2 regions of the Methylibium sp. genome follow, and region 2 is predicted to be linked to the other one. Evidence: predicted binding sites of a transcription regulator. Region 2 holds the regulator's gene; the other holds the start of a gene.
The links. Region 2 encodes FNR, which switches genes on or off when oxygen is low (the NO sensors DNR and NnrR bind a similar motif). Its sites were predicted from a motif close to TTGATNNNNATCAA; they were not measured.
Positions count from the first base shown of each region.

Region 1: the regulator FNR is predicted to act here: its motif matches at 7,935-7,948, upstream of nifA (nif-specific transcriptional activator NifA).

Region 1 covers NZ_OZ257250.1:4,250,740-4,265,259, reverse strand. The annotation lists gene ACQY9S_RS20130 (hypothetical protein) at 1-495, opposite strand, end outside; gene ACQY9S_RS20125 (HesB/IscA family protein) at 516-920, opposite strand; gene ACQY9S_RS20120 (4Fe-4S binding protein) at 956-1,150, opposite strand; gene nifB (nitrogenase cofactor biosynthesis protein NifB) at 1,195-2,781, opposite strand; gene ACQY9S_RS20110 (response regulator) at 3,007-3,429, shown strand; gene ACQY9S_RS20105 (hypothetical protein) at 3,474-4,172, opposite strand; gene ACQY9S_RS20100 (selenium-binding protein SBP56-related protein) at 4,186-5,592, opposite strand; gene nifA (nif-specific transcriptional activator NifA) at 5,998-7,758, opposite strand; gene ACQY9S_RS20090 ((2Fe-2S) ferredoxin domain-containing protein) at 8,015-8,338, opposite strand; partial or broken gene ACQY9S_RS20085 (Rrf2 family transcriptional regulator) at 8,474-9,019, opposite strand; gene ACQY9S_RS20080 (ferredoxin family protein) at 9,113-9,409, opposite strand; gene ACQY9S_RS20075 (FAD-dependent oxidoreductase) at 9,406-10,710, opposite strand; gene ACQY9S_RS20070 (electron transfer flavoprotein subunit alpha/FixB family protein) at 10,774-11,874, opposite strand; gene ACQY9S_RS20065 (electron transfer flavoprotein subunit beta/FixA family protein) at 11,997-12,845, opposite strand; gene nifW (nitrogenase stabilizing/protective protein NifW) at 12,870-13,208, opposite strand; gene nifV (homocitrate synthase) at 13,235-14,389, opposite strand.
Region 2 covers NZ_OZ257250.1:586,920-601,439, reverse strand. The annotation lists gene ACQY9S_RS02815 (sensor histidine kinase) at 1-817, opposite strand, end outside; gene ACQY9S_RS02810 (response regulator transcription factor) at 847-1,620, opposite strand; gene ACQY9S_RS02805 (DUF6969 family protein) at 1,617-2,330, opposite strand; gene ACQY9S_RS02800 (hypothetical protein) at 2,400-2,600, shown strand; gene ACQY9S_RS02795 (YHS domain-containing (seleno)protein) at 2,637-3,086, opposite strand; gene ACQY9S_RS02790 (hypothetical protein) at 3,314-3,547, shown strand; gene ACQY9S_RS02785 (Arm DNA-binding domain-containing protein) at 4,013-4,237, opposite strand; gene icd (NADP-dependent isocitrate dehydrogenase) at 4,436-5,689, opposite strand; gene ACQY9S_RS02775 (sulfite exporter TauE/SafE family protein) at 5,836-6,531, opposite strand; gene hemN (oxygen-independent coproporphyrinogen III oxidase) at 6,554-7,984, opposite strand; gene fnr (fumarate/nitrate reduction transcriptional regulator Fnr) at 8,158-8,883, shown strand; gene ACQY9S_RS02760 (hypothetical protein) at 8,912-9,166, opposite strand; gene ACQY9S_RS02755 (hypothetical protein) at 9,185-9,430, opposite strand; gene ccoG (cytochrome c oxidase accessory protein CcoG) at 9,462-10,946, opposite strand; gene ccoP (cytochrome-c oxidase, cbb3-type subunit III) at 10,975-11,898, opposite strand; gene ACQY9S_RS02740 (cbb3-type cytochrome oxidase subunit 3) at 11,891-12,061, opposite strand; gene ccoO (cytochrome-c oxidase, cbb3-type subunit II) at 12,072-12,701, opposite strand; gene ccoN (cytochrome-c oxidase, cbb3-type subunit I) at 12,726-14,168, opposite strand; gene ccoS (cbb3-type cytochrome oxidase assembly protein CcoS) at 14,239-14,436, opposite strand; gene ACQY9S_RS02720 (heavy metal translocating P-type ATPase) at 14,455-14,520, opposite strand, start outside.

The DNA.
Region 1 (14,520 bases), 850 kb from region 2:
GTCGCCGCCCCGGTCGCGGCGCTGGCGCACGGCCTCGAGCAGGGCCGCGCCGACGCGATCGTCGGGGTCGAGCTGGCGCAGCTTGGCCAGCGCATCGCGGGCCTCGACGGGATCGTCGAGCCGCAGGCTCAGGTAGGCATAGCCCTTGAGCACCCACAGGTAGAAGCGCGTGGCCACGTCGTCCCTGGCGCCGGCCAACGGCTGCCCCGGCACCTCGCGCCAGACCAGCGGCAGGCCCAGCGACCGCGCAGCGACCACCAGGGTCTTGCGCGCCACCGCGCGGGCCAGCCGCAGACGGTGGCTGTAGAAGTAGTGCCGGTAGAAGGCGATCAGCACCGCCGGATGCTCGGGCGCGAGGGCACCGGCGCGCATCAACGCCGCCATCGCGAGGGACGGGTCGGCGCGCGCTGCGCCGGCTTCGCGCAGCGCCTGCTCGACCTCGGGTGGGAGCCCGTGGCCGAGAACCGCGTCGTCGAAGTCGGTGCCTGCATCCACGGTGACGTGCTCGCGTCTCGTCAGCGGCCGGCGGTGGCCGCGGGCTTGCGCGTGATCGAGCTGACCGACACGGTGGCCTGTGCCGGCGGCGCGGCCGACTCCCCGGAGCTCGAGCAGCCACAGGCGGCAGCGTTCGGGTTGATGAAGGTCAGCCCGCTCTTGGTGGGCGTGTCGGCGAAGTCCACCGTGACGCCGTCGAGCATCAGGCGGCTCTCGGCCGGCAGGTAGACCTTCACGTCCCCCACCAGCAACTCGCTGTCGCCGGCCGTCGGCGCGGCCTGCACCGTGAACTCGCTGTTGTAGCCCGAGCAGCCGCCCGGCGACACCGTGAGGCGAAAGCCGCCGCTCGGATGGTCCGAGAAACGCACCATGCGACGGATGAACTTTTCAGCGGCGGGGGTGACGGTCACGTTCGGTTGGATCATGGTTGTCTCGCTTGCTTTCTTTCGGACGGTGGAGGTCACGCGGCCTTGATGCAGTTGTCGACCGGGCACACGGCGACGCACTGCGGCGAATCGAACTGGCCTTCGCATTCGGTGCACTTGGCCGGGTCGATGATGAAGGTGCCGCCCTTTTCGCGGATCGCGACATTGGGGCATTCGGGCTCGCAGGCCGAGCAGCCGGTGCACATCGAGGCAATGATCTTGAGGGCCATGGGGAACTCCTTGGAGCGTGAACTGGAGGACGGGTTGAAGGGTTTCAGGCCGCCTGTTCGGCCGTGCCGGAATAGGCGCCCTGGCGGATCTGCGCATCGCCGCGCACCTGGTGCGTGACGAGGCCCTTGGCGATGCGCTCGCGGTAGCCACCGAACCACGACAGCGCCGCCTTCTCGATGAACTCGTGCGCGTATTCGTCCACCGGCTCGATGCCGGCCGCCTTGAGCTCGTCACGCGGGCAGGCGCCGATCTTGGACACCAGCACTGCGTGGCAGTCGTTGATCGCGCTGACGACCGACGGCAGCGTTTCCTCTTCGCCGTAGCCGCCCTGGCAGTACAGGTCGACGCGGCGGTGGCCGACGAACAAGGCCTGGGCCTTGCTCACCTCGAAGATCTGGAACTCGGTGGCATGGCCGAAGTGCTGGTTGACCTTGCCGTGGCCTTCGGTGGCCACCGCGATCAACACCTTCATGTCGGGGTCGACGCCGTCGTCGACGCTCGCCGCGGCCAGTGCCGCGACCTTGGCCGCATGCTGGGCCTGGCGCTCGGCCTCGACCTTGTCCTGGTAGGTCTTGCGCTTGTCGAGGTCGTAGACGACTTCCATCTCGTCGATCTTGTCGAGCGTGAACTCCTCGCTGCGGTCCTCGCCGAGCAGGCCCACCGCGTCGGCGCGGCACTGGCGGCAGTGGCGCATCAGGTTGGCGCCGCCCATGCAGGCGTCCTGCACCGCCTTGAGCTCCTGCGCCGACGGGCCGCGCTGGCCGGTCAGGCCGAACACGGTGCCGTGCTCGGGCTCGCTGATCAGCGGCATGATGTTGTGCAGGAAGGCGCCGCGCTTCTTGACCTCGCGGTTGACCTCGATCAGGTGCTCGTCGTTGATGCCGGGGATCAGCACCGAGTTGATCTTGGTCAGCACACCGCGCTCGGTGAGCATCTCCAGACCCTTCATCTGCTGCTCGTGCAGGATCGTCGCGGCCTCGATGCCGGTCACGCGCTTGTGGTTCCAGAATATCCACGGATAGATCTTCTCGCCCACCGCCGGGTCGACCATGTTGATGGTGATGGTGACGTGGTCGATGTTGTACTTGCAGATCTCGTCGGCCAGCTCGGGCAGCGCCAGGCCGTTGGTCGACAGGCACAGCTTGATGTCGGGCGCCTGCTCCTGCAGCATGCGGAAGGTGTCGAAGGTCTTCTTCGGGTTGGCCAGCGCATCGCCCGGGCCGGCGATGCCCAGCACCGTCATCTGCGGGATCTCGCTGGCGACCGCGACCACCTTCTTGACGGCCTGCTCGGGCGTGAGCTTCTGGCTCACGACGCCGGGGCGCGATTCATTGCTGCAGTCGTACTTGCGATTGCAGTAGTTGCACTGGATGTTGCAGGCCGGGGCCACCGCCACGTGCATGCGCGCATAGTGGTGGTGGGCTTCTTCCGAATAGCAGGGGTGGTTCTTGACCTTGTTCCAGATCTCTTCGGGCATGTCGTCCGGCCCGCCCGAGGTGCCACAGCTGGCCTTGCCCTCGCCGCCCGTCGTGCCGCAGCCGCCCGAGGCCGCGGTCTCGAGAATCTGACTGACCGCCTGACGCGATTTGCCAAGTTGGGAAGCGTCTACGTAAGCAGTGTTGGGCGACATCGGCAGACCTCGTGCTGTGTGGGTGGTGGATGGGCTCCCATTGCGAGACGCGTGCCAAGGCGAATCCCTTGTAAATCAGGCACTTGCATTGTTCGTCGGGTGTTCGGATGCCGACAAACACAACATGTGCCGAGGTCACACGGACAACGGCCCCCGGTGGCGCGCACGGGGGCACGGCGCTTGCTCCGGCAGCCCCATCAGCCCTCAGCCTTCAAGGAGCCTCCAATGCAGATTGGTGTCGACACCCAGCGCGCCGTGGAAACCAAGCGCGCGTTCATCATCGACAGCGACGACATCAGCGCGATGGCGCTGCAGTTCATGCTCGCCGACGAACTCGAAGTGAACGTGGTGACCTCCAGCGCGCAGGCCATCGCGCGCGCGCAGGGCATGGCGCTGGACGTGATCCTGCTCGGCGCCAGCGTGATCGAGGCCGAGGGTGCGCCGGGGGTGAGCGCGCTGCTCGCCGCGCTGCCGGGCGTGCCCGTGATCGCCTGCGGCCCGGCCGGCGACGCCGGGGTCGCGCAGGCGCTCGCGCTGGGCGCGCGCTCGACGATCACGCGCCCGTTCAAGGTCGAGGCGGTGCGCCAGAAGGTCAACGCCCAGATCGGGCGCCGGGCGGTGCTGACGATCCCGGTGGTGCTTGGCTAGGGCCAGCTCACGCGAGCGGAGGGCTCGGGACCCGGCCCGCGCGATCAGCTGCCGGGCATGGACTGCGACAGCGCCATGGCAACCGCGGCGGCGCCCGATGCGATCAGGCAGAGCGCCCACAGCTTGTCCAGGTTGAACCAGGCCGACCGCAGGGCGCGCAGGCCGAGGTATCGGTAGACGATCCACGCGGCGGCAAACCCGGCGACGATCATGGCGGCCGAGTGCAGCAGCGAGACCGCGACCGCCGTGCCCACGCCCCGGCGCATCAGCGCCATCACGGCTTCGTGATCGAAGGCGCCTGGCGAGAGGCTTGCCGCAGTCGCCGGCGCCTCGCACAAGCCCATGAGAACGGGCAGCAGCATCAGCGCGGCACCGTGCGCCGTGGCCATCAGCAGCGACCACAGCACGAGCTGCGTCGGCCGCACGCGAACGAGCCAGCGCGGATGGCGGCGCAGGAACAGCCGCGACACGCCGAACAGCACGACCAGGATCCCTGCGCCGACGCGTATCTCGCGGCTCCACGTGACCAGCCACGACAGCAGCGCGAAGGGCACGAGCACGAGCATCATCGCCAGCAGGTGGCCGGCGCCGAGCGGCACGAAGGTGCCGAGCAGCGCGGCGGCGCGCTTCTCGGCCAGGCCATTGGCCACCGCCAGCGGCCAGCCCATCGCCGGATTCAAGCCGTGATAGGCGCCGATCAGCACGACGCCCGCCCACAGCGTCGCGGTGGCGCCGGTGGTCACTGCGGCGGCGGCGTCACGCCGACGGATAGCAGAACGAATCGGTCGAGCAGTCGCCGCCCTGCAGGCGGATCTGGTGCGCGCCGTAGTTCGGCCCGAAGTCGACGACGAACCGATCGTCGAGCGTGATGCCGCCGTCCTTGCCGACATTGCACATCACCTGCCGGCCCGGCACGCCGTCCGGATAGAACTGCCTGTCCCAACTGCTGTAGAGCGAGTTCGTGAAGTACACGCGCTTGCCGTCGCGGCTGATTTCGGTCATCTGCGGCCCGCCGCCGAAGCTGCTGCCGTTCGGATGCCTGCCGCGCCGGGCGATGCCGCCGATGTGCACGCTGCCGGCCAGCCGCGGCTTCATCGGATCGGACACCTCGTACTGCCGCAACTCGCCGGTGCCCCAGCACGCCACGTAGAGAAAGCGGTCGTCCAGCGACAGGTCGATGTCGCTGATCAGCGGCGGCACCGCGCCGAAGCCCTTGAGCAAGGGCGGCAGCAGCGATGCATCGGCCGGCTCGGGCGGAATCACCGCGGTCTTCGCGGCGTGGAATTTCCCGCCTTCGCGGTACCAGGTCCAGATCGAGCCTTCGAGGTTGGTCGTGTCGACCACGACGCCCAGAAAGCCGTATTCGCGCGTCGGATCGTGCGCCGGGCGGATCTCGAGCGCCATCTGGTGGTTTGCGCCGAGGTCGATGGTCTGCGTGTGGCGCCGCGCGCGCAGATCCCAGAAATGCAGTTGATGCCCGTAGCGATTGCCGAGCAGGTCGTCGGCGACGATGCCGTTCTCGAACTGCGGCGGCAGGCCCCATTCGCTGGAGACCATGTAGTCGCGCGGCAGGTTCCACCAGAAGTCGTAGTGCAGCTTCTGCGGGCCGCGATCGATCTCCCACTTGCCGAGGATCTCGAAGCTCTCGCAGTCCATCAGGAACACGCCGGCCGGTCCGTCGGTGCCATCGACGCCACCGCCGCCGAGCGTGCTGATGTAGATGCCCTCGGGGCCGCAGTGCACGGTGTGCGGACGCGAATAGCCGGTCTTGCGCATGACCTCTTCGGGTTCGATCACGCGCGCGATCGTCGGCCGCGCCGGGTCGGGTTGCGTGTCGACGATGTACAGGCGTGACGAGCGGATGCCCGGAATGACCAGGTAGCGCCGCTTCAGGAATGCGTGGCCGGACATCGGCGACAGCGCGGAACTGCACGCATTCCAGCCAAAGTGGTGGAACTCGTCACCCCGATGGGGCATGTCGAGCCGATGCAGCAGGCTGCCGTAAGTGCTGGAAGCCGGATTGACATCGACCACGGCCAGCGCGTCGGGGCGCGAGGCATCGGGCGACAGCAGCGCGGTGTAGGCGATGCGCTCCGGTTCGGCCTCCATCGCCAGGCGCGGCGACGGGTGGAATGTGGGGTCGGGACGCAGCGATTCCAGCATGGCGGTCTCCGGTGAAATTGCGATCGAGCGGCTGTCGCCTGCGGGCCTCGGCAGCTGTCGAACTCCAGGGGGCGACCAGTGTGCGCCTCGTCATGGTCGACGTCAAAGACCGGCACGTCAGCGTGGGCGCCGGGGTTTGACTGCCGTGGCAGGCGGCGATAGTGAGTGCTGGCGAGGGCGTCGGGTGAGCGGCGTAGCGAAGTAAAGGAGGAGGGGGCGGCCTTCAGGCCGACCCCGGGGGACATGAGCGGAGCCGCTCGCCCGGTGGCCTCGCCAGCACCGCTCGGTGCCGGCAGGCGGCTGGCCAGTAGACGCTTTGAACTTCAGCGACAACCCACGCCCACGAACAGCTGCGACGAGTTGAAAGACACCGGGTGATTCGACAGGTTCTAACGCGAGTTGGCATCAGAACTTGTGCACCTCGATGCTGTACTTGCGCAGCGCGTAGCCGAGCTGGCGTGGCGTGACCCTCAGCAAGCGCGCGGCCTTGGCCTGGACCCAGGCGCACTGTTCCATGGCCCAGATCAGCCGCTCGCGCTCGCCCTCGGGCGGCTCGTTGCCGAACTGGCGCGGCGCGCCGTTCAGGTGCTCGGTCGGGCCGATGCGCAGCACTTCGTCATCCGCTCCCGGCTCGTCATCGCCCCAGTCCTCGCCGGCATCGGCGCCCGCCGGGCGCGGCGGTTCGTCTTCCACCGGGCGCGGCAGTTCCCTGCCCGTCGGCCGCACCGGGATGCGCAGCGACGTCGGCATGCGGACCGGCGACACCGCGTCATCACTCTCGAGGTGGTGCAGCGTCTGCGTCAGGCAGCGGTTGTGGCGACACGGAAACGCGACGCCGCGGATCACGTCGCCTTGCACCATGGTGGCGGTGCGCTCGATACAGTTCTCCAACTCGCGCACATTGCCCGGCCAGTAGCAATGCGTGAGCACCTCCATCGCGTCGGCGGCGATCTTGAGCTTGCGGCGGTTCTCCTTGTTGTAGCGGTCGACGAAGTGCGCCACCAGCGGCGGGATGTCCTCGCGCCGCTCGCGCAGCGGCGGCAGCGCGATCGAGACCACGTTGATGCGGTAGTAGAGGTCGGCCCGGTACTCGCCGCGCTTGACCATCTTCTCCAGGTCGCGGTTGGTGGCGCAGATCAGGCGCACGTCGACCTTGATCGTGCGGTTGCCGCCCACGCGCTCGAACTCGCGCTCCTGCAGCACGCGCAGCAGCTTGGCCTGGAACGACGGCGACACGTCGCCCACCTCGTCGAGGAACAGGGTGCCGGTGTGGGCCTGCTCGAAGCGGCCCTTGCGGTCGCCGACCGCGCCGGTGAAGGCGCCGCGCTCATGGCCGAAGAGCTCGCTCTCCAGCAGCGACTCGGTCAGTGCCGCGCAGTTGACCTTGATGAACGGTGCGTCCTTGCGCGGCGACAGGTAGTGGATGGCGCGCGCGATCGCTTCCTTGCCGGTGCCCGACTCGCCGCGCAGGAGCACCGTGGCACGCGAGGGCGCAGCCTGGTGCACCTCGCCGAAGACCTCCTGCATGGCGCGCGAGACGCCCACCACGTTGTCGAGCGCGTAGCGGCCGCGCGGCTCGGGCGCCAGCGCCTTCTGCAGGCGCGTGGTCTCCAGCTGCAGCCGCTGGTGCTCTTCGGTCACGGCACGCGACAGCACCAGGGCCTGCGCCATCAGCGAGGCGGCCATCGTGAGGATGCGCTGGTCGTCCGACAGCCGTGCATTGCCCTCGACGGTGCGCTGCGCCGCCAGCACGCCCAGCTTGATGCGCTCGGTCTTGATCGGCACGACCATGAAGGACATCATGCGGCCCTCCTGGGCACTGAAGGCGCCGGTGCGGTCGATGAACTCGGCCGACTGGGTGACATCGGGCACCGTCACCGGCACGCCGGAGCGGTAGACGCGGCCGATCACGCCCTCGCCGCTGTGCCACACGCCGCGCTTGACCTGTTCATTGTCCAGGCCCACCGCGCTGTGCACGCGCAGCGGCTCGCCGTCATCGTCGGCCAGCACGATCATCGCGCGGGGCAGGCCGATGTGGGCGGTCAGGACGTTCAGTGCCTCGCGAAAGCTGCGCTGCAGATCGAGCGATGCGCCGAGGATGCGGCAGATCTCGTAGACCGTGATCAGCTCCACATGGGAGCGTTCCTGCTGACTCGTGCGGACCATGGACGACCTCACTCACCGTTGCGCACGCGGGGGATGCATGGTGGTGCACGCCGGTGCATGTTGCGCGTCAACCCGGGGCGCTGACGGTCGCTGCACCGGGTTGCAAGGCTCGGGGTGCAAGAACCCGGCCCGACCCGGTGCCGCAGAGGGGCACCGTCGCGATTCGTTCCCTGGATTTGATCCAGGTCAAAGGTCGTTCACTTGCGCCTGCGCCCGTGCTTGCGCGCCGTCGTCGTTTGGTGCGCCGGATGCAGGCTCACCACAGCGCGGCGTCGGCACGCAGGCGCTCGACCACCTCGCCGCCTTCGAGATGCCGGTCGAAGACCTCGGCCACGTCGGCCGGCGTGACGCCGCGGTAGAGCACGCCCTCCGGGTAGACCAGCACGTTCGGGCCACCGTCGCAGGGGCCGAGGCAGCCCGAGTAGGTGATGGCGATCTGCTCGTAGGCCTGGCGCTTCTGCAGCTCGGCCCAGAAGGCCTGCAGCAGCGGCGAGGCCCCGGCTGCCGCGCAGGAGCCGCGCGGGTGGTTGGGCGGGCGCTGCTGGCTGCAGACGAAGACGTGGCGCAAGGGTTTGGTCATGGCGGATCTTGGTTGAGGCAGGGGCTCACGGGGTCATCGCGCCCACTGTGCGCGGGTCGAGCGGCGCGGCCGCGCCGCCAGCGGCGCCAGGTCGGGCCGTGCGCGGGCATCGTCATCATCATCGTCATCGCGTCGCTTCGACAGGGCCTTGCCCAGCGCGAACACCGAATTGGGTGCGGTCACCTTGATGGGCTTGACCACCGGTCGCAGCGAAATGGCGCGCTTGACCGGTGGGGCGTCATCGACCGACACGCCCTTGGCAAGCTGCTCGTCGACCAGCGTCTTCAGCGAGACGGAATCGAGGCAGGCGATCAGCTTGGCGTTCAGGCCGCTCCACAGGTCGTGCGTCATGCCGTGGCCGGCGCTGTCGCCCTTGCTGCCTGTCTTGCGGGGGCGGTCGACGCTCTCGCCGGACTTGTCGACGGCGACCGCGACGATGATGTCGGCGACGCTGATCTCTTCGGACTTGCGGCCCAGCGTGTAGCCGCCGCCCGGCCCGCGGGTGGCCCGCACCAGGGCATGGCGGCGCAGCTTGCCGAACAGCTGCTCCAGGTAGGACTGGGAGATCTCCTGGCGCCGGCCGATGACGGTCAGCGCCACCGGCCCGGAGCGCGACTGCAAGGCCAGGTCGATCATGGCCGTCACGGCGAAGCGGCCCTTGTTGGTCAGCGTCCGATGCATCCAAGCTCTCCTTCAAAAAAGAGGGGCGAGAAGGTCACCCTTCTCGTCCCCGGTGCGCGGGCTCGCGGTCCGCATCGATCTCGACTCGCGCGCTCAGCCGAACTTGAACAGGATGCCGTGCCCGCCGCGCGGGTACTCCCAGGCCACGTTGGTGTGCTCGGTGCAGATGACGCGGCAGCTGCCGCATTCGAGGCAGCCGTCGGTGATGAGGGTCACCGCGCCGTTGCCTTCGGCCTTGTAGCAGGCCGCCGGGCACACGTAGGTGCACTGCTGCGACTCGCATTCGTTGGAGCAGATCGCCGCATCCTTGATCTTGATGTGCGGCCGGCCGTGGTCGACCTTGTAGCGGTTCTGGAACAGCTTGTCCTCGACGTTCAGCACGGTGCTCATCGCGTGGCCCTCCAAAGTTTGAATGCGTCGCCCACCAGTCCGGTGAGCTTGCGGGCCGCCTTGAAGCTGCCCGTGATCTCGCGCTGCTTCGTCATCTTGTCGATGCCGTCGACGGTGAACATCGTCTTGGCCGCCCGGTTGACGAGCCCGGGGTAGGTGGTGAAGAACTGCGGGCTGGTTTCCAGCACGTCGGGCAGGTGGCGGTACTTCTTCAGGTCCTTCATCACGAAGCTGTCGTCGAGCGCGTCCTTGTAGGCCTTCAGCGTCTTCGCGCTCATCGCCTTGCCGGCAGCCCGGGCGGCGATCACGGTCTCGGCCGCCAGCCGTCCGGTGGTCATCGCCAGGTTGGAGCCTTCGCGGTGCGCGGCGTTGACGAAGCCGCCCGAGTCGCCGACGATCATCCAGCCGTCGCCGAAGATCTTCGGCACCGCGTTGAAGCCGCCTTCCGGGATCAGGTGGGCGCAGTACTCCTTCATCTCGCCGCCTTCGATCAGCGGCGCGATCGACGGGTGGCGCTTGAGCTTCTCCAGCAGCGCGTACGGCGTGGTCTTGTTCGGGTTGGACTTGAAGTCGCCGAGCATGCAGCCCACACCGATCGTCAGCGAGTCCTTGTTGGTGTAGAGGAAGCCGGTGCCGACCATGCCCTCGGTGACCGAGCCCATCATCTCGATCACCACGCCCTCTTCCTCGTTGATGTTGAAGCGGGCCTGGATCGTCTCTTCGGGCATGAAGAGGATCTCCTTGACCGCGAGCGCGACGTTCTTCGACGAGAGCTCGCCGTGGAAGCCGGCCTTGCGCGCCAGCGTCGAGTTCACGCCGTCGGCCAGGATCACCACGTCGGCGAACACGTCGCCGCCCATGCGGTCGCAGTGCACGCCGATGACCTTGTCGCCGTCCATCAGCAGGTGCTCGACGGTGGTCTCGCAGATCAGCAGCGCGCCGGCTTCACGCACCTTCGACGAGAACCACTTGTCGAACTGCGCGCGGATGATCGTGTAGCGGTTGTAGGGCGGCTTGTTGTAGTCGTCGCTGCGGTAGTGGGTGCCGACGAAGCTGTGGTCGTCGAGCAGCCACATGCGCTGCTCGATGATGTGGCGCTCCAGCGGCGCGTCGTCGCGGAAGTCGGGAATGATCTGCTCGAGCGCCTGGGAGTACAGGATCGCGCCCTGTACGTTCTTCGAGCCCGGGTACTCACCGCGCTCGATCTGCAGCACCTTCAGGCCCGCTTTGGCCAGCGTGTAGGCCGCGGCGTTGCCCGAAGGGCCTGCGCCGACCACGATCGCATCGAATTTTTCAGCCATCACAGAACTCCTTGATCGAGCGTCTTGCCAAGTGAACGCCGCAGGCGCTTCGGGGGTGGGCCATCACGCAACCTTGCGGATGCGCTTGTCGAGATAGCTGCGGAAGGTTTCCGTCAGCACCGGCAGCACCTGCATCGCGTTGCCGACGATGCCGTAGTGCGCGAACTCGAAGATCGGCGCGTTCGGGTCGGTGTTGATCGCGACGATCACGTCCGAGCTCTCCATGCCCACGCGGTGCTGGATCGCACCACTGACGCCGGCGGCGATGTAGAGCTTGGGCCGCACCGTCTTGCCGGTCTGGCCGACCTGGCGATCGGCCTCGATCCAGCCGGCCTGCACCACCGGGCGCGTGCCGCCGACCTCGGCGCCGAGCACGCGCGCCAGGTCCCAGATCAGCTTGAAGTTATCGGGCTGCTTCATGCCCTTGCCGCCGGTGACGATGACGTCGGCATAGGCCAGGTTCACGGTGTTGCGGTTGGCATCGGGGATGAATTCGAGCAGCTTGGTGACGATGTCGGTCTCGATCATGCCGAGCGGCATCTCGACGCCGTCGCCGCTGCGGCTGTCGTCGCGCCGGGGCATCTGCATCACGCGCGGCCGGATCGTCGCCATCTGCGGCCGGTAGGCCAGCGTCATGATCGTGCACAGCAGCGAGCCGCCGAAGGTCGGGCGGGTGGCGGCCAGCGCGCGGCCGTCGATGTTGAGCTCGGTGCAGTCGGCCGTCAGGCCGGTGCCGAGCGTGGTGGCCACCGAGCCGGCCAGGTCGCGGCCCATCGTCGTGGCACCGAGCAGCATGATCTCGGGCTGGTGCTTGTTGACCAGGTCGGTCAGGCCCTTGGTGAAGGGCTCGTTGCGGTAGCCCTTCAGGACCGGGTCGCGCACGAAGTAGCAGCGGTCGGCGCCAAACGCGTAGGCGTCTTTCGCGAAGGCGTCGAGCGGCTCGTCGGGGCCGCCCATCAGCACGCCGGCCACATCGACCTGCAGCTTGTCGGCCAGCTTGCGGGCCTCGCCCATCAGCTCCCAGCTGACCGGGTTGACATGGCCGCGGTCGTGCTCGATGAAGACCCACACGCCCTTGTAGGCCTTGAGCGCTTCGGACAGCTCGGTGTTTCGTCCGGCTCTGCCGGCAGGCCGGGCAGGCGCGGGTTTCGGGGCGTCGCTCATGATGACGACACCCCGCTCGCCGGGTACGTCGATCGACCCTCCGGGAGGGTCGGGCCTTGCTTGGGGCGGCCCGGCGCGGCGGCCCGCCATGAGCGTGTGGTCACAACGTTCATATCTGCTCCTTAGGCGCTGAGGCGTTCCACCAGCTCGTCTTCGAGCGTCGGGTGGGCGGTGAAGATCTTCTGCAGCAGGTTCAGCGTCACGTCCTGCACGCTGGTGTCGGCGACGGTCTGGACGTCGGCCTTGCTGCTGCGCGGCGTGGGGCCGAAGACCTTGCTGACAATGGTGGGCGAGCCTTTCAGACCGATCTTCGCGAGGTCTTCGATGCCGGCGTCTTCCTTGTTCCACTTGCGCACCGGGAAGCGCGCGGCGCGCAGCATGTCTTCCATCGACGCGAAGCGCATCTCGTTGGTGCCTTCGAGCATCGTGATCAGCGACGGCAAGGTGGAGTCCAGCACCTGCACGCCGCCTTCGGCGCGGCGCTCGACCTTGAGCCGGCGCGCGTCGAGATCGACTTCCCGGATGCCGCTCACGTAGGTCAGCAGGTTCAGGCCCAGGCGCTTGGCGATGCCGGGGCCGACCTGCGCGGTGTCGCCGTCGATCGTCTGCTTGCCGGTGAAGACCAGGTCCACCGCCTGCTCCTGGCCGATCTTGCGGATCGCGGCAGCCAGCGCGTACGACGTGGCCAGGGTGTCGGCACCGGCGAAGGCGCGGTCGGTCACGAGGATCGCATCGGTGGCGCCGAAGCTGATGCACTTGCGCAGCGCGTCCTCGGCCTGGGGCGGGCCCATGCACAGCATGGTGACGCGGCCACCGAACTGGTCCTTCAGCCGCAGCGCTTCTTCCAGCGCGAACAGGTCGTAGGGGTTGACGATGGCCGGCACACCCTGGCGCATGATGGTGTTGGTCACCGGGTGCACGCGGATCTGCGCGGAGTCCGGAACCTGCTTGATGCAGACGACGATGTGCATGACGGTGCTCCGTGCGTTGGATGCTCAGGCGGCGCGGCGCGCGCTCAGGCTCGACCGCAGCGCATCGACGGTGACGTGTTGCTTGCCGTCGGTGTCCTGGAAGACCTTGAAGACCTTCTCCTGCGCTGCGCTCGAGGCGGTGAAGTCTTGATAGGCCTGCACCAGCATCTCGCGGTAGCGGCGGAACATCTCGACCTCGTCCAGCGCGTCCAGGCCCTCGGCGCGGTGCAGGTACTGGTAGAAGCGCTTGAGGATGTGCAGGCGATTCACGTGAACGACACGCTCGTCGTAGTCGATACCGAAGAAGTCGAGGAACTCGTTGGCGCTGGAGAGGGCCTTGAGCTTTTGGATCAAACCGTCCATGGCGGGCTTTCTGCGTGGGTTGAGGATCAGGCCGCCTGCCGCATCCGCGGCAGCACGTCGAGGTACAGGCGCTTGAGTTCGGCGTCGTCCGGCGCGCGCTTGGTGCGCATCGCGTGATCGCGGATGCGCTCGATCAGCCGGGGCACCGACTCCTCGGTGAGCTGCAGGTCCAGGCGCCCGAACGCGGCCCGCACGCCGGCCGAGCCGGAGTGCTTGCCCAGCACGATGCGGTGGCTGCGGCCCAGCTCGGCGGGGTCGAAGCTTTCGTAGTTGCGTCGGTCCTTGATCAGGCCGTCGACATGGATGCCGGATTCGTGCGAAAACACGGCCTCGCCGACGATGCACTTGCCCGCGGGCACCGGGCGGCCGGCGGCGGTCCCGACCAGCTCCGACAAGCCCGGCAACGCACGGCTGTCGACGCCGCACTCGACGCCGTGCAGGTGACGCAAGCCCATCACGATCTCTTCGAGCGCCGCATTGCCGGCCCGCTCGCCGAGGCCGTTGACCGTGGTGCTCGCATGCGTTGCGCCGGCGCGGAACGCGGCCAGCGTGTTGGCCGCGGCCAGCCCCAGGTCGTCGTGCGCATGGATCTCGATGTCGATGTCGGTGGCACCGCGCAGCTCGGCGATGCGCTCGAAGGTGCCGAAGGGATCGAGGATGCCGAGCGTGTCGGCGTAGCGCACGCGCACCGCGCCGGCAAGCTGTGCGGTTTGTGCCACCTGCGCCAGGAAACCACGATCGGCGCGTGACGCGTCTTCGAGCCCGACGCTCGGCGTCAGGCCGGCATCGCGGGCCGCGCTCACGCAACGCTGCACCATGCCGAGCACCCAGCCGCGGTCGCGCGAGAGCTTGCGTTCGATCTGCTGGTCGGAGACCGGCACGGCCAGGTGAACGATGTCGGCCGCGCAGTGCGCCGCGGCGCGCAGGTCGAGTGCCGACATGCGCGCCCACACCATCGTGCGGGCCCGCAGGCCGGCCTGCGTGATGGCGCGAATCAGCTCGATCTCGGCCTCACCCATCGCGGCCGCGCCGACCTCGATCTCGGGCACGCCGGCATCGTCCAGCGCCTGCGCGATCGCGAGTTTCTCTTCGCCCGTGAAGACCACGCCCGCGGTCTGCTCGCCATCGCGCAGGGTCGTGTCGTTGAGGGTCAAGGGCCAGGAAGGGCTGGGGACGTACATCGCGGGCTCCGAAGGTCGGCAACTGCTTCTTCGCAAGCGCTGTGCCATCTCCCTGGGCGTGCTAAGTCATTGAAAAGATGCAGGTTTTTCGCTTCGAGATAGGGTGTGCCGATTGTTCGGTTGTCGACAGC
Region 2 (14,520 bases):
CCAGTTCGCGGCGCTGCCGGTCGCTGTCTTCGAGCCGCTGGAACTGCTGTGCGATGCGTTGCCGCAGGGTCTGCACAGCGTTTCGCAGCACGCCGATCTCGTCGCCGGATTCACTCTGTGCGCCGGCGTCGCCATCGTCGCGGAACGACTTCAGCTCGTCGGTGAGCTGTCGCAGCGGGCGGGTCAGGTGCCGCCACGCGAGCCACAGCACGGCAGCCGCCAACAGCGTGGACAGTGCAGCACCGATGGCCATCGCACGCAGCGCGCCGGAGTTGCCAAGGCCGGCCGCAACGCCCTGGGCCGCGCTGCCGTTGAGCACGACGTAGAGGTAGCCCATGCCGCCCCCGGGCGGTGCAATGGCCCACACCGAGAAGATGTTGGCGCGGGCCGGGCTGCGCGGGTCTGTGCCCAGCACCGGCAGCAGCACGCCGGCATCGTTCTCAGCGCTCAGCAAGCGGCGCATCGGTGCCATGTCGACCTGCACGCCCACCGGATCCGGCCCCCGCAGACCTTCCAGCGCGTGGGCCAGAACGCGGCCGTTGGTGTCCAGAAGATACAACTCGACCGACGGGTTGATCGCCATCACTTGCACGGCCAATTCCTTCACCAGGCCCTTGTCCGGCCGGCCCGCGGAGTTGATCAGGCCGGGCGGCTGGTGCTCGACGATGTAGCGCGCCAGCCCGAGGTTCATGCGCTGCCCGGCTTCGAGAGCCGCCTGCGCGCTGTAGTGCTGCAGCAGGAAGTACATCACCGCACCCAGGCCCAACAACAGCGGTGCAGCCACAAGCGCCGCGCGCACGTGCAGACGACGCCACATGGCAGACCACTTCTGCTGCCGCGCCGGCCTCACGGCGCCACCTCGAAGCGGTAGCCCACACCCCACACCGTGTGGATGAAGGCCGCCTCCGCGCGCTCGTCGCCGAGCTTGCTGCGCAGCCGGTTGATGTGGCTGTTGACCGTGTGGTCGTAACCATCGTGGCCATGGCCCCACACGTCAGCCAGCAGCTCGGTGCGGGTGAACACGCGGCCGGGGTGCTGCACAAAGTGCCACAGCAGATCGAACTCGCGCGGCGTGAGAACGATCTCGGCGCCGCTCAGCCAGGCCCGGCGCTGCGTCCGGTCCACGCTCAAGCGGCCTTGTTCGACGCGCGTAGGCGCCTGCGCCACCGCCTCCGCCGTGCGTGCCGCGGTGACGGCAGAGCGCCGCAGCAAGGCCTTCACGCGCGCCTGCAGCTCCAGCACGCTGAAGGGTTTGGTCAGGTAGTCGTCGGCACCCAACTCAAGGCCCAACACGCGGTCGAGCTCGCCGCTGCGCGCGGTCAGCATCAGGATCGGCACATGGGAGGTTTGCGCACGCACTTCGCGACAGAGATCCAGGCCGTTCAGCCCCGGCAGGCGGATGTCGAGCACGATGGCGTCCCAGTGCCGCTGCAAGGCCAGTTGCAAGCCGCCCGGACCGTCGTTGGCCAAAGTGATTTGAGCCGGCAGGTCCGTCAGATGCAGCGCGATCAGTTCGGCGATGTCGCGCTCGTCCTCGATCACGAGGATGCAGCGCGCGGCCCGTTCGGTCGCATCTGCGGCTGAACGGGTGGAAGATCCTGGCTGCGTGGTGAGGGTCATGTGACAGGTGCCAAGCCGCGGCGTTTCAGTTCGTGGTCGATGCGGTTCAGGTCGGCAAGCCAGTCCAGGCCCGCCACGCTGACCACTTCGATCCGTCGGTCGTTCAGCGCTGCCGCCGGGCAAGGCCGCGCGCCGATCCGGCGGTCGCGCGAGCGCAGCACCTGGCCGATGACGGGTTCATACAGCCGCACAAAAGCGGTCAGCCAATCACATGAGTCGGCATGGCCGGCGATTCCTTTCAGCTCGAAGCGCCGAACCATCCCGAGCGTGGTTTCGGCATCGAACCAGTGGCCGTCGGCGACCCAATGGTTGACGCTGAAGATGCTCACCGGCAGGCCGCGGGCATCCAGGCCGATGGCGATCAGATGACTCGGTGCACTGCGTTTCCAGTCGTCTCGACCTGGGGCTCCGGGCAGGCCGAGGTAGCGCCGCCGGCCTCTGCGTGTGGCATGCCAGAACAGGTGCAGGTGGCCGTGTTCGGCATCGCCCGCGCGGTGGCTGTGATAGAAGAATTGCGAGCCGCGGCCGCGGTCCACCACGCCGCCTTCGGGGTAGTGTTCGAGTGCCACCACGCTCGCGCCCGCCACCCAGCTCTGGGTCAGCGAGCCATGCCGCCGGGTGGCGCGGCCGAAGCTGTCCAGGCAGATTCTCGCGGCGTGATGAGTGCGCAGCAGTTCGGTGTCGCTGAGGCCGCGCAGCGGCAATCGCATGGGTGGGCAGTTGTGCGGTCGCGCGATCGCTCAACCGACTATTTCTTGGCGCCGCAGGCACCGCACTTCTTGGCCGCGCAAGCCCCGCACTTCTTCGCGCCGCAAGCCCCGCATTTCTTGCCGCTGCAAGCGCTCGCGGAAGTGCTGCAGCGCGCGCGGCAGGCGCTGCCGGCGCAGCCGGCCAGCGCGGCAGCGGTCACGACGGCGGTGGCCAGAGTGCGGGAAAGGTCAAGGGCCAATGAACTCATGGAAGTCTCCAGTGGTGGATGAAGTGGGATGGGTGGCTGCGCTTTCAGCCGTTGGCGATCACTGGCCCTTCAGCGAAGTCCAGTTCTGACTCGCACGATCAATGAAGCCCGGGATGTCTGCCTGCCAGCGCTTCTGGACGGCGGGGCTGAGGTTCAGATAGAGCTTGCCGTCGACGATGCGAAAGGCTGTCGGGTCGATGTCGGGCTTGTAGCCCTGGGCGACACCGTAGGCGCAGTAGCCGCCGTACTGCGGCTCGTACTTTGCAGGGTCGGCCTTGAAGAGCTGCTGGTTCGCCTCGCTGGCGAACCAGTAGGTGGCCGCGCCGGCGATGGCGCTGTACTCGGCCTTGCCCATGACCGCCTTGCTTTCGACGAAGTAGGCCACCGGGTCGTGGCCATGGATTGCGACGCCGCGGGCGTCGAGATTGGCTGGCCCTGCGGCCAACGCGGCAAGGGGCGCCAGAGTGGCGGCCACTGCGAGCAAAAGGTGGCGTCGAAGAGTATTCATGATCGGTTCCGAGGCTTCGAGCGCTCATCATGTTTCGTGCGTCGGCGCAAGTCCTCACCGATTTCTCACGCAGTGCTCAGCGATTCGATTCGCGGTCCTGCATGAGCGGCGGCAGACGGTGTTGCCCGCGGTCTGACGATTTGCCGCGATCGTTTGGTGAGGACTTCTGCGCGGCGGGCTCCAAGAATCCGTCGCTGGAGCTATTGCCAGATCCCAGGAGATTCACCGTGCATTCATCTGCGAGACGTTTCGCGTTGGCCTTCACGTCATTGGCCGTGCTGCTCGGCACCGCCGCGTGCGGTGGAGGCGGCGACGATGCCGCCGATCAAAATTCGGCCGCGGCGCTCGACGCCGAACGCGCTACCGCGCTGGCGCGCCGCACGCCCGCGCCGCCGCCTCCCGCACCGGCACCCGCGACCGACGCCACCCTGGCACTGGCCTCGGCCGGTGCCTCCGGCTAGGCGGTCGACGGCCAAATTTGCGGCGTGTCGGCCGACGGGGGCAAGGTCTTGTTCACCTCGTCGTCGGACACGCTGGTGAGTAGCGACGTCACACCCCTCGCGGCGGACATCTACTTGAAGAACTTCAACGGCAACGGCGTCACGCGGGTGGTGGCCGGCACACAGTTCTGCCTTGCCCTGACGCCGGACGCCGGACGCCGGACGCCGGACGCCAACACGGTGGTCTACACATTGCAGAACCCCAGCATCCATCCACCGATCCGGGTGAAGAATCTGACCACGGGCGTGGACACGCTGGTCACGCCGCCGCTCAATGCGTTCCCGAACGTCGCGGGCTACCAGTTTGCCGGCGTGTCCGACGACGGTCTGCGCGTGGCCTGTCGGCTTCTTGGTCTCCTGGACCCGCTGCCTGCGCTCGTCCACCTCCTTGCGCTTGGCCTGAGCCGGATCGACCTCGCTCCGGGATCAGCACTCAAAGTGCCGATCCCTGGCGTCGGCGACGCCCACCTCGGGGTACTTGCCGATGGTCACCTCGACGCGGGTACAGCCGAAACGGTACTGGTAGCGCCAAGTCTTCAGGCCCGCAGGGCTCACATGCACATACAGACCCCCGCCATCGCTCAGTTTGTACGGCTTCGGCTTGGCGTTGTTGATGCGGGTCGGAGAAAGGGTGTACCGGGATGTCCTCATGAACGGTCTCGCTAGCTCGGTTTGCGAATCCTACAAATGGAGGAATTTGGAGGATTTCTCCCCCTCTGTCCCTCCAAAATTCTCTCCAAATTGGCGGGATTTCGCGATTACCAGTGAGACGCAGAAAAACGAAATTCCTCGAAATTCACAAGGAAAATCAATGGCTTACGAGACGTCATGAGACGCCAGGTAGCAGCTTCACATATGGTCGATCATCACCTGCCCGAAGCCCGAGCAGCTGACCTGCGTGGCGCCGTCCAGCAGGCGCGCGAAGTCGTAGGTGACCTTCTTCGACAGGATGGACTTCTCCATCGACGAGATGACCAGGTCGGCCGCCTCGGTCCAGCCCATGTGGCGCAGCATCATCTCGGCCGACAGGATCTCGGAGCCCGGGTTGACGTAGTCCTTGCCGGCGTACTTGGGCGCGGTGCCATGGGTGGCCTCGAACATCGCGATCGAGTCCGACAGGTTCGCGCCCGGGGCGATGCCGATGCCGCCGACCTGCGCCGCCAGCGCATCGGACACGTAGTCGCCGTTCAGGTTGAGCGTGGCGATCACGGAGTACTCGGCCGGGCGCAGCAGGATCTGCTGCAGGAAGGCGTCGGCAATCGAGTCCTTGACGGTGATGTCCTTGCCGGTCTTCGGATTCTTGAACTTGCACCACGGGCCGCCGTCGATCGGCTGCGCGCCGAATTCCTTCTGTGCCAGGCCGTAGGCCCAGTCGCGGAAGCCGCCCTCGGTGAACTTCATGATGTTGCCCTTGTGCACGATGGTCACGCTGGGCTTGTCGTTGTCGATCGCGTACTGGATCGCCTTGCGCACCAGGCGCTCGGTGCCTTCACGCGACACGGGCTTGATGCCGATGCCCGAGGTGTTCGGGAAGCGGATCTTCTTGACGCCGAAATCCTCTTGCAGGATCTTGATGAGCTTCTTGGCCTTCTCGCTCTCGGCCTCGAACTCGATGCCGGCGTAGATGTCTTCCGAGTTCTCGCGGAAGATCACCATGTTGGTCTTGTGCGGCTCCTTGACCGGGCTCGGCACGCCTTCGAAATACTGGATCGGGCGCAGGCAGACGTAGAGGTCGAGTTCCTGGCGCAGCGCCACGTTGAGCGAGCGGATGCCGCCGCCCACCGGCGTGGTCAGCGGGCCCTTGATCGACACCACGTACTCCTTCAGCACCTGCAGCGTCTCTTCGGGCAGCCAGACGTCGGGGCCATAGACCTTGGTCGACTTCTCGCCAGCGTAGATCTCCATCCAGTGGATCTTGCGCTTGCCGCCGTAGCTCTTCGCGACCGCGGCGTCGACCACCTTGATCATCACCGGCGTGATGTCGAAGCCGGTGCCGTCGCCCTCGATGTAGGGAATGATGGGCTGATCGGGCACATTGAGCGAGAAATCGGCATTGACGGTGATCTTGTGGCCGTCGGCAGGCACCTTGATGTGCTGGTACATGGACTTGCGTCTCCGCTGGGTGGGGGTTCGAGAGGAACAGGAGGGGTGACTTCGATTCTAGGCGAGGCATCGTGCACTGCAGCGAACGATGCCGCTCTGCGCAGCGCACAGGGGAGTGCCAGGGCAATACCGGACGGTCAATGGTCCTAGGCCGCAATGCACCACGGCCCGCCCGGGCCGGTCAGCTGGTGCCACATCGCCCACGCCCCAGCGGCGGCCAGCAGCACCCCGGCCAAGCGCACGGCGCCCGCGCCGCGGCCCAGGCGGCCCAGCAGGCTGCGGCCCAGCAACAAGGCCAGCGCGCCGCCGAGCGCGAACGCCAGCATCACCGCCGCACCGGCGAGCGGCCCGTCGGCCAGCGCGGCGACGACCAGCGCCGAGTACAGCAGGCCGCAAGGCCAGGCCGCCCACAGCAGGCCGACGGCCCCCGACCAGGCCCAGCCGCGCTGGCGCACCCGCCCCATGGCCGGGAGCGGCCCGAGCATCGGCACGGCCGAGAGCGGTGCCGTGAGGCGGCCCAGCGCAACGCGCGGGATGCGGCCGGTGAGCAGCAGCCACAGGCCGAAAACCATCACCGCCGCCTGCAACAGTGTCCACAAGGGTTTCAGCCAGGCGGTGGCCTGGAACATCTCGGCCAGCCAGCCGGCGCCCACCGCCACCAGGGCCCCCGCACTGCCGTAGGACAGCAGCCGTCCGAGCTGCAGCGACACCGCAGCCTGCCACGGGCGCGCGCCGGGACAGGCCCGCTCGACGGCCGCACAGGGTGCGGCGCACATCGCAACGCAGTGCGGACTGCCGGCCAGACCCAGCACGAGGCCGGTCGTGATCAGTGCGAGGCTCATTGCCGCACCCCGCGCACTTGTCTCAGATCAACCGCGAATAACGCTCGCGGTCGCGATCGGCCTGCAGGTGGCGGTCGAACACCATCGCCACCGCACGCACGAAGTACCAGCCCAGCGGCGTGAGCTGGATCGCGTCGGCGTCGATCTCGACCAGGCCCTGCCCGACCAGCGGCTCGAGCCGCTGCAGCTCGGCATCGAAGTAGCGCCTGAAGTCGAGCAGATGGGCCAGCTCGATCGACTCGAACACCACCCGGCCCTGGCACATCAGCGCCATGATCACCGAGCGGCGCACCACGTCGTCGCGCGTCAGCACGAGGCCGCGCACCACCGGCAGTTCGCCGGCGCGCAAGGCGTCCTGGTACTCCGGCAGCGACTTGGCGTTCTGGCTGTAGGTCGCACCGACGCGACCGATCGCCGACACGCCCAGGCCGATCAGATCGCAGTCGGGCTGGGTGCTGTAGCCCTGGAAGTTGCGGTGCAGCCGCCCCTGGCGCTTGGCCGTCGCCAGCGCATCGGTCGGCAGCGCGAAGTGGTCCATGCCGATGTAGTCGTAGCCGTGCTCCAGGAAGCCGGCGATCGCGTTCGACAGCATCGTGACACGCTGCGCCGTGCCGGGCAGGTCCTGCGCATGGATGCGCCGCTGCGGCTTGAAGCGCTGCGGCAGGTGCGCGTAGCCGTAGAGCGCCACGCGGTCCGGCCGCAGCCGGGCCACTTGCTCCACCGTGCGTGCCAGCGAAGCCGGCGTCTGCTTCGGCAGACCGTGGATCAGGTCGATGTTGATCGAATCGAAGCCCAGCGCGCGGGCACTGGCCATCAGTGCCGAGACCTGCTCCTGCGGCTGGATGCGGTGCACCGCCTGCTGCACGGCAGGATCGAAGTCCTGCACGCCAAAGCTCAGGCGGTTGAAGCCGAGGTGTTTCAGGTGCGCCAGCCGCCCGGCATCGACGGTGCGGGGGTCGACCTCGATCGAACATTCGGCCTGCGTCTGCACGTCGAAGGCCGCGCGCAGCAGCGACATCAGTTGCGTGAGTTCGCCGTCGCTGAGGAAAGTCGGCGTGCCGCCGCCGAGGTGCAGCTGGCTCACGCGCTGCCCCGGGCCGAGCGCGCCCACGTGCAGCGCGATCTCCTGTCCGAGCGACTCCAGGTACTCCGCGCCATGCCGGTGCTGGCGCGTGATCACCTTGTTGCAGGCGCAGTAGTAGCAGACCGATTCGCAGAACGGAACGTGCACGTACAGCGACAGCGGTGAACTGCCGCCCACCGCACCGGCCGACTGCGGGCCGCTGCGGCGCTGCCCCAACGCCTGCCGGTACTGGGCGGGACCGAAGGCCTCGACGAAGCGGTCCGCCGTGGGATAGGAGGTGTAGCGCGGCCCGCCCGCGTCCAGTCGGCTCAGAAGCTCCTCGGTCGGTGCGGCGGGCGCCGGCTTGGCGGTCGTGGGAGTGCTGGACATGCCCAGACTGTGCCCAGCGCCCAGCGCCCTGCACTTGATCTGCATCAAGCCCCGGGGTCGACGGGCCCGGACAATCTGCACTCATCTTGAGGCCGATCATGCAACTTGCCCCGGACACACCCGCTGACGCGCCTTGCGGAGCTCACGCCGAGCGCGCACCCATAATGGTCCGCATGGAACAACCCATCCGCATCGAAGCGCTCAAGGTTGCCTGCTCGAGCTGCAACCTGCGCGAGTTGTGCCTGCCGGTCGGCCTGTCGGATGCGGACCTCGACCGGATCGACGAACTGGTGGGTGGCCGCCGTGCCGTCAAGCGCGGCGACGCGCTGTTCCACGCCGGTGATCGCTTCGAGTCGCTCTACGCGGTACGCACCGGCTTCTTCAAGACCCGCGTCTCGGCCGACGACGGACGCGACCAGGTCACCGGCTTCCAGATGGCGGGCGAGCTGCTCGGGTTGGACGGCATCAGCACCGACCGCCATGCCTGCGACGCCGTGGCGCTCGAGGACTCGCAGGTCTGCCAGATCCCCTACACGCAGCTCGAGACGCTCTCGCGCGAGTCGACACCGCTGCAGCACCAGTTCCACAAGATCATGAGCCGCGAGATCGTGCGCGACCACGGCGTGATGCTGCTGCTCGGCAGCATGCGCGCCGAGGAGCGGCTCGCCGCCTTCCTGCTCAATCTGACGCAGCGGCTGCAGGCGCGCGGCTTCTCGGCCTCGTCGCTGGTGCTGCGCATGACGCGCGAGGAGATCGGCAGCTACCTCGGCCTCAAGCTCGAGACGGTGAGCCGCACCTTCTCGAAGTTCCAGGACGAGGGGCTGCTCGAAGTGAAGCAACGCGACATCCGCGTGCTCGACGAAGCCGGCTTGCGCCGGCTCGTCAACGGCCCCTGCTGAGCCCCCGAGCGCGGAGGCCCCCGCTCACTCAGGGCCAGCGGCGCGGCTCGGTTCCCTCGGGCTCCGGCGTCGCCAGCAGCAGCGTCAGCATCGACGTGAGCGCGCACACGATCCAGAAGCTGAAGAAGGCCAGCGTGTACACACCCGCCGGTGACACGCTCTGCAACGCACTGCCGACCCAGCCGCTCAAGTCGGCGGGATCGGCGGCGCTGAACACCAGCATCTCGAGCACGCCAGCCATCATGAACGAGGGCCAGGCGATCCACAACGTGCGTTGCCTCATGGCGTGTCCCGGCCGGCCCTAGTGCGGCGCCCTGGGCGTGGCCGCGTGGTTGCGTGCCTGCACCGCAGGCGTGCTGCTGTCGAGGGACTCGCTCGCGCGGCTGAGCACCGGGTCGCTGCCGCGCACGGCAATCACGGCGGTGGCGATGGCGGCCACCACCACCACGAGCGGCCCGCCGAGCACCAGCCAGAGCATGGGCTCGCGCCACCACGGCAGCTGCGCTGCCGGGGAGGGCGCCAGGATCTTTGCGTTCGTCTGTGCCATGGAGACTCTCCTGGTGAGCAGCGTACCGCACTCAGCGCGGCACGACGAAAGTGGACTTCTCGACCACGCTGAACGCCGGCTGACTGCCGTCGACCTCGCGTGTGAGCTCGAAACGCAAGGGGTGCGCGCCCGGCCCCAGCGCCGCGGCCGTCTGCGGCGGGATCTGCACGGCCACCGGCACCCAGCGCGACTCGGCCGGCGCCAGCAGCACCTCGCCGCGCACCTGCGCTTGGGCACCGGCGATGCCGCTCACGGCCACGCGGTAGCGCTGCGCGGATTCGGTCGCGTTCATCACCTGCAGACGGTAGACGTTCTCGATGCGCCCTTCGTCGACCAGCCGCGCCAGCGTGCCACGGTCGCGCACCACGTCGACCCGCACCGGGCTGCGCAGTGCCAGGCTGGCAACGAAACCGCCCGAGACCAGCAGCAGGATCACGCTGTACACGAGCACCCGCGGACGGAACACCCGGCGCCAGTCCAGCGTGCTGCGGCCGGCGGCCAGGCCGTTCTGCGTCGCGTAGCGGATCAGGCCGCGCGGATAGTCCATCTTGTCCATCACGCCGTCGCAGACGTCGATGCAGGCGGCGCAGCCGATGCACTCGTACTGCAGCCCCTGGCGGATGTCGATGCCGGTCGGGCAGACCTGCACGCACAGCGTGCAGTCGATGCAGTCGCCCTTGCCCTGGGCCGCCAGCGCGTCGTGCGCCAGGCTGCGCGGGCGCGAGCCGCGCGGCTCGCCGCGCGCGGTGTCGTAGCTGATGATCAGCGTGTCGTGGTCGAACATCGCGCTCTGGAAGCGCGCATAGGGGCACATGTACTTGCAGACCTGCTCGCGCATGAAGCCGGCATTGCCGTAGGTCGCAAAGCCGTAGAACAGCACCCAGAACCACTCCCAGGGGCCCGGCCCGGCGGCACCCGGGCCGGCGAGACCGAACAGGCTCAGGGCCTCGCCGCCCAGCTCGCGGATCGGCGTGAAGTAGCCGACGAAGGTGAAGCCGGTCCACAGCCCGATCGCCAGCCACACCGCATGCTTGGCCGATTTGCGGGCCAGCTTCGCGGCGCCCCAGGGCGTGGCGTCGAGCTTCAGGCGCGCCTGCCGGTCGCCTTCGATATGGTGCTCGACCCACATGAAGATCTCGGTGTAGACCGTCTGCGGGCAGGCGTAGCCGCACCACAGACGACCGGCCACGGCGGTGAACAGGAACAGGCCGTAGGCCGACAGGATCAGCAGGCCGGTGAGGTAGATGAAGTCCTGCGGATAGAGCACCAGGTCGAAGATGTAGAAGCGCCGCGCCCCCAGGTCGAACAGCACCGCCGGGCGGCCGTTCCACGGCAGCCACGGCAGGCCGTAGAACACCAGTTGCGTGAGCCACACCAGCGCCCAGCGCCAGGCGGCGAACCAGCCGTGCACCGCGCGCGCATGGATCGTCGCCTGCTTCGCGTACAGCGACACCATCTCGCCCGTGTCGTCGGGCGCGGCAGCGATGGGGATGACGCGTGAGGCAGGACGATTCATCAGCGGCTCGGGGTCGCGCTCCGGCAGTTCACTGCTTCGCCGCGACCGCGGCGCCGCCGGTGTTCGACAGCCCCCAGACGTAAGCGGCCAGCACCTGGATCTGCGCCTCGCTCAGCCGCCCGGCATGCGCCGGCATCACGTTGGTCTTGCCTTCGTTGACCATCTTCATCACCGCGTCCTCGCCCCAGCCGTGCAGCCAGATCTTGTCGCTCAGGTTGGGTGCGCCCAGGGCCTGATTGCCCTTGCCGCCCGGACCGTGGCAGGCCGCGCAGGCACCGAACTTCTCGCGCCCCAGTTGTGCAGCGATGCTGTCGTGCGGGCTGCCGGACAGGCTCAGCACGTAGTTGGCGACGTTGCGCACGTCCTCGGCGCTGCCGACCGCCGCGGCCATCGGCGGCATCATGCCCTGGCGCCCCTGTGCGATGGTCTGCGCGATCTGCTCGGGCGCACCGCCGTGCAGCCAGTCGTTGTCGGTCAGGTTCGGGAAGCCCTTGCTGCCGTGCGCGTCGGAGCCGTGGCACTGGGCGCAGTTGTTGATGAAGAGCCGCTCGCCCAGGGCATGCGCCTGCGGGTCGCGCGCCAGTTCGGCCGCCGGCATGGCGGCGAAGCGGGTGTAGAGGGGTTCGGCCTCGGCACGGCCACGCTCCATCTCCGCCTGGTACTGCGAGCGCGAGGTCCAGTCGAACTGGCCCGGATTGGAGCCCAGCCCGGGATAGAGCACCAGATAGAGCGCACCGAACAGCACGGTCAGCACGAACAGCCCCACCCACCACAGTGGCAGCGGGTTGTTCAACTCGCGCAGGTCTCCGTCCCACACGTGGCCGGTCGTGTTGTCGCCCGCCATCACCTTGCGCCGGCTGGCGATGAACAGCAGTATCAGGCAGGCCGCCAGGCCCACGACCGTGACGATGCCGATGAAGAGCGGCCAGCCGCTCGTGACGAAATCACTCATGGCGGCCCTCCAGCCGGTTGGGCTCGTCGCCGGCCGCGAACGGCAGCTGCGCCGCCTCGTCGAAGGCCTCGCGGCGGCGCCGCGCCATCGTCCAGGCCACGATGCCGATGAAGACAAGGAAGGACAGCAGCGTCACCGCCGCCCGCAGTTCATTCAGGTTCATCTCACGCTCCTCACTTCACCGCGGTGCCGAGCACCTGCAGATAGGCCACCAGGGCATCGAGTTCGGTCTTGCCCTTGACGTCGTCGGCCGCCTGCGCGACCTCGGCGTCGCTGTAGGGCGCACCGAGCTGCCGCAGGACCTTGAGCTTGGTGGGCATGATCGCGGCGTCGACCGGCGCCGTCGCGAGCCACGTGTAGGCCGGCATGTTCGACTCCGGCACCAGGTCGCGCGGGTTGTTCAGGTGGATGCGGTGCCACTCGTCGCTGTAGCGACCGCCCACGCGCTGCAGGTCGGGGCCCGTGCGTTTGCTGCCCCACTGGAACGGCCGGTCGTAGACGAACTCGCCGGCCACCGAGTAGTGGCCATAGCGCAGCGTCTCGGCACGGAACGGCCGGATCATCTGCGAGTGGCAGTTGTAGCAGCCCTCACGCACGTAGACGTCGCGGCCGGCGAGCTGCAGCGCGGTGTAGGGCTTGAGGCCGGCCACCGGCTCGGTGGTGCTGCGCTGGAAGAACAGTGGCACGATCTCGACCAGACCGCCGATCGCCACCACCACCAGGATCAGCACGATCATCAGCCAGTTCGACGTCTCGATGCGCGCGTGGCCGCTGGCCGGCGCCGTATTGTGTTCGTTGCTCATGTCATCAGGTCCTTGACGGGTGACTCAGGCTCTTGCGAGCGAGGTTGGCACGGGCACGCGCTCACGGCTGCCCACCTTCACGGTCATCACGACGTTCCACGCCATCAGCAGCATGCCGCCCAGGTACAGCAGCCCGCCCAGCAGGCGCACCACGTAGAACGGGAAGGTCGCCTTCACGCCCTCGACGAAGCTGTAGACCAGCGTGCCGTCGGGGTTCACCGAACGCCACATCAGCCCCTGCATCACGCCGGCGATCCACATCGCGGCGATGTAGAGCACGACGCCGATGGTCGCGATCCAGAAGTGCAGCTCGATCGCACGCACGCTGAACATCTCCTTGCGGCCGAACATGCGCGGGATCAGGTAGTACAGCGAGCCCATCGAGATGAAGCCGACCCAGCCGAGCGCACCGCTGTGCACGTGGCCGATGGTCCAGTCGGTGTAGTGGGACAGCGCGTTCACCGTCTTGATCGACATCATCGGACCCTCGAAGGTCGACATGCCGTAGAAGGACAGCGAGACGATCAGGAACTTCAGGATCGGGTCGTCGCGCAGCTTGTGCCAGGCGCCGCTGAGCGTCATGATCCCGTTGATCATCCCGCCCCAGCTCGGCGCCAGCAGCACCAGCGAGAACACCATGCCGACGCTCTGCGCCCAGTCAGGCAGCGCGGTGTAGTGCAGGTGGTGCGGCCCCGCCCACATGTAGGTGAAGATCAGCGCCCAGAAGTGAACGATCGACAGCCGGTAGCTGTAGACCGGGCGCTCGGCCTGCTTGGGGATGTAGTAGTACATCATTCCCAGGAAGCCCGCGGTCAGGAAGAAACCGACCGCGTTGTGGCCGTACCACCACTGCACCATCGCGTCCTGCACACCGGCGTAGGCCGAGTAGCTCTTGGTCAGGCTCACCGGCAGCGCGGCGCTGTTGACCAGGTGCAGCAGCGCCACCGTCAGGATGAAGGCGCCGAAGAACCAGTTGGCCACGTAGATGTGGCGCACTTTGCGGATGCCGATGGTGCCGAAGAACACGATCGCATAGGCCACCCAGACCAGCGTGATCAGGATGTCGATCGGCCACTCGAGTTCGGCGTACTCCTTGCCGCTCGTGAAGCCCAGCGGCAGCGTGAGCGCTGCCAGCACGATCACCGCCTGCCAGCCCCAGAACACGAAGCTCGCCAGCGCCGGCGCGAACAAGCGGGTCTGGCCGGTGCGCTGCACGACGTGAAAGGATGTCGCCATCAGCGCGCAGCCACCGAAAGCGAAGATCACCGCGTTGGTGTGCAGCGGCCGCAGCCGGCCGTAACTCAGCCAGGGGATGCCGAAGTTGAGCTCCGGCCACGTCAGCTGGGCGGCGATGAACACGCCGACGGTCATGCCGACCACACCCCACAGCACCGCCGCCAGCGCGAACTGCGTGACCACGCGATCCTCGTAGACCAGCGCTGTGCCTTTGGCCGCCTGTGCATTCATCGAACTCTCCTCGGGTCCTGTCGATGGCACCGAGTGTCGCGACGGGCGCGGGCGCCCGGCTTGATGCCGGTCAAGGATCGAGCGATGCGTTCGATGTCGACTGCAAGGGTGTGGTCTGGGCGCCGCACGGCTCGACCTCTTCAAGCACCCGCGCACCCTCGCGGTCGAGGTCGTCGAACTGGCCGTGGTGCACCGCCCACGCGAACACGCCGAGCACGCCCAGCGCGAGCAGCACCGACAGCGGCAACAACAGGTACAGACTGTCCATGGATGGCCTTGCTTGCCTTCAACGCGCCAGGCGCAGGGCGTTGCCCACGACGACCAGCGAACTCAGGGCCATGCCCAGCCCGGC